2 regions of the Lysinibacillus sp. FSL M8-0134 genome follow, and region 1 is predicted to be linked to the other one. Evidence: riboswitches for the same ligand, from Rfam matches in the RefSeq annotation. Region 1 holds a riboswitch; the other holds the start of a gene.
What was found. Region 1 has a riboswitch for S-adenosylmethionine ahead of MKY49_RS07885 (YezD family protein). Riboswitches for the same ligand answer to the same signal wherever they lie in the genome.

Region 1 (3,202 bases):
CATACAATTGGATTGATTCCATTGTAATCGCTTGTTTTGTATCAATAGCACCGCTTGTCACTAATTGTGACAGACGTTCCTCATCTTCCTCTGCCCATTCAATTAAAAATGGAAAATCAATGAGAAGATCTGGTTTGCCAAAATGGAGAAGCTTCCACTTCACAATAGTGCCATCAGGTCTTGTTCGACTGCAAGCATCCGGCCCATATACATCATAACCTAATGCTCGTAAGCGTTGACCCTCTTCCTCAATTTTTTGGGTACGCAAGGCAATTCGTGAAAATCCTTGGCGCTCTTGATCACGTTTAAACGTATAATGTAAGGAATATGGGTATTGTGCTGCCTGCTCAAATAAATCACGATCATAGATAGCAATTTGTTCAATATAGCTTAAGCCAAAGTAGCTTAACGTATTATAAGTCCCCCACATCGTGTGCTGCCCACCATTCACTGTGTGGACATTTCGTTTATTGAAGAAAACCTTTATATTTTCTGGTGATTCCACTTGGTGAACCAGGTGATCAAAATATAAAGTCATGGCAATTCCCCTTTCTTTCCCCATTACCTTTACCTGTATGTTTAATTGGTTTAAAATTTACTCAAGAAAAGGAGTTACTAGTAGGATATGAAAAAAAAGTTCATTTTACCTACTTACTCCGTGAACTAATTTATATTAATAAAGAGGTGATATTTGAATGACAGATCAAGTAGCTGCTTTTAAATTGGCATTAGGTAATTACCCTACAGGCGTTACAGTTGTCACAACAAGTCATGAAACAAAACCTATAGGCTTAACCGTCAATTCCTTTGCATCTGTTTCAATCGACCCGCTCCTTATTTTGTGGTCACTCGATAAAAATTCTCAGCTTCATTCTTATTTTACGAATGCTTCTCATTTCGCGGTCAATATTTTAGCAAGCGACCAAGAACATTTATGTACACTATTTGCCAGTAAAATCCCTGATCGTTTTGCACAGGCACAGTGGTCCACTTCATCTTTAGGTCTACCGATTTTACATGATACAGCAGCTATTTTACAATGTAAAACGTTTCAGCAAATAGATGCTGGCGACCATACCATTTTTATTGGGCATGTGCAAGACATTACAAACGGGCAAAAAGAACCGTTACTATACCATCGCCGTCATATTGGGCAAATACCAAAAAGCTTTTATAGTTAATTTTTTAGACAAAAAAAGGGCCACTTGTAAGCAAAGGAAATCCTTCATGCTTATTGGTGGCCTTTTGACATCGTTCAACTGAAATCAATGTTATTTTTTCTGCGGAAATCTCTGTTTTTCAAGCCTATTAATTTGCACAATAACACCATCTTGGATCGTAATATGCACTTCACCAAATTCAAGATTTTGAATTGCCTTGGCAATTGCCTCTAATTTTTTATCATCTACCTTTACTGATTGAGCCATACGATACACCCCTTCTTTTTCATTCTTGTTGTACAAAAGAGGCCAACGCATCAAACTGATTGATAGCCCCTCCTATCTCTCAGATACCATCTGTTGGATTTGGCACCTAACTTTTCGGTTGCCGAGGCTTCGTTGGGCCAAGTCCCTCCACCTCTCTTGATAAGAGTACTGCGTTTCTTGACAATAATTCTATAATTCTACTATACGAATGTCAATATAAAATATTAGAAAACCTAGCTGAATACTTTGTAATATCAATCTTCTACATTTGTATGAGTCGATATAAATGTATTTTATGCCAAATCAGTAGTAAATAGATGACTACTCTCAAACTTTTTAATTGGACCATTTTCTCAAAATGAGTTCAAGTGGACCTCGTTGATGGATAGTCCTCCACCATATCGAAAAAAACACACAGCCTAAAAAATAACAACATGCATAGAGCATTGAAAAAACGACTGTTAGATTATTCGATAAATCGAAAACTTCTAACACAGTGATGCCAATAAAGACATGGCCAACATAGTGTGTTAAGGACAATTGACCCGTTTTAATGATTGCTTCTATTACTTTATTTTTGAAAGTTTCTACAAAATACATACAACCTACTATTATCACAATAGCCGAAGCCGAATTTGATAGAACATACATTATATTTGGTGGAATCGGTCCTGTATCAAATAAATACAACGCACTATCATGATCTAAGAAATATTTTGTCGAGAAGTGAATAATCACCTTTGAAAAAATTTCTATAATCACTCCTAACAAGATACCTACCGTAACTAATTTCTTTCTTAATGCCCTATTGGTTAAATCTAAGGTACCTACAATCATCCCAATGAGAAAAAAAGATATCCATGGAAAAACGGGATGGTAGCCATTAAACAGTAAATTTCTCATAAAACCTTCTACCGTCCAAAAATCTATATACTCTAATAAAATATATTTTGGATGCCACCCAACTAGATAATTGAATTGGATTTGTAGCCATTGGGAAACGATTATCACCGCACTAATTGTAAAAAGCATGGTTTTCTTTGAAGTTGCTATCAACAAAGCTGCAAGAAACATATAAACACCGTAATAATGTAAAATATCTCCCGTCCATCCGACCACATATAAAACCATCCCAACAACAAACAAAAAAAGAGCTCGCTTCCATAAAGTTAACTTACTTTGGCGAATAAGAATTGGGTCCTTTGCTTCCCTTGCTTTCCGCGTCATCAGCGCAGTCCCTATTCCTGCTAGAATGACAAATAGTGCAGAGGCGCGCCCCTCAAAAAGACTTTGCAATTGAATGAGCCATTGTGAACCATTGGCAGTTGAACCTGAAATAACGCCAAAGTTTACAATAAACATACCTAACATTGCTAATGCTCTTGCAAAATCTAAGCCCTCAATACGACGATGACCAAGTTGCTTATTCATCTTTTCCCCCTTGAATGACGCTATGTACTGCCTCCCTCCAAATAGCCTTATAGTTCAATTGACTACCAGTTAACATAAAATTGCCAATATTATCATAGAGCATGGCTAACATGTGGGCTTTCGCTTCTATGTTGGCATTTTCATCTAGCACCTCTAGTTGCACTGCGTATTGTAAAATATCATAAAATCTTGCTAAATAATCTGATTGAAGCTCTAATAACTGTTGCATGTAGTGGTCGTCGCGAGCGGCTAATAACAAATACTGACTAAATATTTTATTAAAATAAGGATCTTTGTCCTGTTCATCAATTGACTTATAGCCAATCTTCAGTAATTTCTCAATG
Region 2 (3,202 bases), 1.2 Mb from region 1:
GGATAAATTACGCTGAGAAATTGTATTTAAAAACTTTCTAGTAGTAAGGTGCTTCGGTTTTGCAAAAAGCTTAATAGCAGTACCAAACTCCACGACCTTACCTGATTCGAGAACAGATACCTCATCACATATTTTCTGAATGACATTCATTTCATGTGTGATGAGTAGGATCGTAATGCCTAACTCGCGGTTAATTTTTAACAACAATTCAAGGATGGCCTCGGTCGTTTCAGGATCGAGTGCACTTGTTGCCTCGTCACTAAGTAAAATCTCTGGCTCTTGTGCTAAGGCACGTGCAATAGCAACTCGTTGCTTTTGCCCACCAGAAAGTTGATTAGGATAGCTATCCAGTTTCTCTGTTAATCCTACAATTTCGGCGTATTTTGCTACACGGTTTTTTACTTCCTTGTCGTTATAGCCTAGTAGTTTTAAAGGCACAGCAATATTGTTGTAAACTGTTGCAGTTTTTAATAGATTAAAATGTTGGAAAATCATTCCTATTTTTTGTCGTGTTTGACGTAATTCATTTAGCGAAAGGGCTGTAATGTCCACATTGTCTATCAGTACTTTTCCCGAAGTAGGACGTTCCAGTAAATTGACACATCGAATAAGTGTACTTTTACCAGCACCACTATAGCCGATAACCCCATGAATTTGTCCCTTTTTCACATGAAGATTGATTCCATCCACAGCTTTAATGATCCCTTTTTTCGTCTTAAATTCTTTCGATATATTTTGTAATTGAATCATACGATATTGCTCCTTTCTCGTCCTTCTAAAAGTGAGAATCTGCTCATTTTCTCATGAGGAATACGGCAGATTCTTCTGCTAATAGAAGCATATTACCAGCTAGGAATCACAGAACCTTTGAATTCTTCTTCAATGAATTGACGTACTTCCTCAGATTGGTAAGCCTCAACAAACTTTTTAATGGTTGGGTCGTTTTCATTTTCAGCACGTACTACAATGTAATTCACGTATGGTGAGTCAGTAGATTCTAATAGAATAGAGTCTTCTTTAGGATTAATGCCGGCTTCTAGTGCGAAGTTTGTATTAATGGCTGCTACATCTACTTCACTAAGCTGTTTAGGAATTTGAGCCGCCTCTAGTTCAATGAACTGTAAATTCTTTTTATTTTCTTCAACGTCACGGATAGAGGCTGTTAAGTCTGCACCATCCTTTAGCTTAATATAGCCAGCTTCTTGTAAAACAAAGAGGGCACGGGCCCCATTTGTTGGGTCGTTCGGTAAGCCAAATGTGGCACCATCAGGAATATCATCAAATGATTTATATTTTTCAGAGTAAATACCCATTGGATTTAAAATAGTTTTGCCTACTGGTACTAAATCTGTATCGTGATCTTTATTAAATGTGTCCAAGAAAGGCTCATGTTGGTAGCTGTTTGCATCGAGATCGCCTTCAGCTAACGATGTATTTGGTAAAACATAATCAGAAAACGACTTTAGCTCAACTTCTAAGCCTTTTTCTTTTGCTACTTTAGCTGCTACTTCTGCAATTTGCTCGTGTGGGCCAGAAGTGACACCAACGACGATTTTATTTTCATCGATTGCCTCAGCTTGACCTTTACTATCTTCTTTAGAGCCACAGCCGGCTAGAGCTGCTACTAATGTAAGACTTGCTAAACCTACTAAAAATTTATTTTTCTTTTTCATGAAAATGACCTCCAAAATGTTTTTATCGGTTTTTTGAAAATAAAAAAACTCTCTTACAAACTAAGAGAGGCTCATGAAAAAGATGTCCTCTCTTATCTATCAAACGAAATTCGTTTGCAGGATTTAGCACCTTCCTTTTAAAAAGGAGGTTGCCGAGCTTCATAGGGCCAGTCCCTCAGCTACTCTTGATAAGAGATTTATAATATTTTTTTGTAATTCCGATAGAACTAATATAATTTATGGGGTATAGTAAGTCAATAAATATTTTTAAAATTTTTTATATTATTATAATTTTTTGTTATGAAAGAGGGAGAACAATGTCTGTAAGAGTAAATTATGGAATTGGTTCATTTGGCAAGGTTATTAGTGCTCGTATTCTAATGGGAACAGACATCATGGAAGGAATTGAGGCGCTCTGTGAGGAGAATCATATAGAGTCTGCTACAATTGTAAGTTGTATTGGGAGCTTCCAAAAAAGTAGCTTTGTTTATTTAGTACCTGATGAAACATCGCACATTAAAGTCCGTTTTAGTGAAGTCATTGAAAAAGAGGGACCACTCGAATTTATTCAAGGATCTGGTGTTGTCTGTAAACGAGATGGAGGATATGAAACACATTTCCATGGTTCGATGAGTGATCAATGGGGTGTAGTATCAGGGGGACACTTTCTGAAAGGTAGAAATCCCGTTATTACAGCGGACATTGTACTGGCTGAGATTCAAGACGTTCAGCATATTCGTAGATTGGATGAAGAAACAGGACATATACAATTTTATCCGCTAGAGCAAGGTTTAGAGCTACCAAGAAAAATCGAAAAATAGCATGCCCTGTAGAGAATGTATGCTACAGGACATAGTAGTATTAAGCGGTAAATAATTGTAATTGTTCAATTCTGTGAATGGCTTCACGTAAGCGTTCCTCGCTGACAAGTAAGCCAACACGTATATACCCTTCGCCATATTGACCGAAGCCATTGCCTGCGGCTACTGCAATATCAGCTTTTTCTAGCAATAAATCAGCAAATTGTTCACTAGTGTAGCCTACAGGTACAGGAAGCCAAGCAAAAAAGGAGCCCTTCGGAGCCGTAACTTGCCAGCCAATTCTTTGAGCTTCTTCAATTAATACATTTCGACGACGCTCATAAGTAGCCCTTAGTTCATCTGCACATTCTTGAGAAGCTGTTAGTGCCGCTGCTGCTGCTTGCTGAATTGCAGGGAATTGACTACAAAACAAATGATCTTGAATGAGATTAATAGCCGCAATAATATCGGCGTTACCAACGGCGAAGCCTATACGCCAGCCAGCCATATTAAAGGTTTTCGAAAGTGTATACATTTCAATACCAATGTCTTTTGCACCCTCTGCCTGTAGGAAGCTAATAGGTTTATTGCCATCAAATCCTATTGCTCCATAAGCAAAATCATGTGATACGATAATATTATGTTCCTTGGCAAAGCGAACAGTCTCTTCGAAAAATGCCAGTGTTGCTGTACCACCTGTAGGGTTATTCGGGTAATTTAAATAAAGTA

Region 2: linked by a shared signal. The riboswitch ahead of MKY49_RS02180 (MetQ/NlpA family ABC transporter substrate-binding protein) and the one ahead of MKY49_RS07885 (YezD family protein) in region 1 are both predicted to bind S-adenosylmethionine.

The regions. Positions count from the first base shown of each region.
Region 1 covers NZ_JBBPAJ010000001.1:1,603,251-1,606,452, reverse strand. Annotated here, with positions in the region: gene MKY49_RS07895 (VOC family protein) at 1-538, opposite strand, end outside; gene MKY49_RS07890 (flavin reductase family protein) at 696-1,181, shown strand; gene MKY49_RS07885 (YezD family protein) at 1,272-1,427, opposite strand; SAM riboswitch class I at 1,497-1,593, opposite strand; gene MKY49_RS07880 (DUF418 domain-containing protein) at 1,764-2,858, opposite strand; gene MKY49_RS07875 (TetR/AcrR family transcriptional regulator) at 2,851-3,202, opposite strand, start outside.
Region 2 covers NZ_JBBPAJ010000001.1:415,036-418,237, forward strand. Annotated here, with positions in the region: gene MKY49_RS02175 (methionine ABC transporter ATP-binding protein) at 1-750, opposite strand, end outside; gene MKY49_RS02180 (MetQ/NlpA family ABC transporter substrate-binding protein) at 843-1,673, opposite strand; SAM riboswitch class I at 1,763-1,868, opposite strand; gene MKY49_RS02185 (PPC domain-containing DNA-binding protein) at 1,991-2,494, shown strand; gene MKY49_RS02190 (pyridoxal phosphate-dependent aminotransferase) at 2,535-3,202, opposite strand, start outside.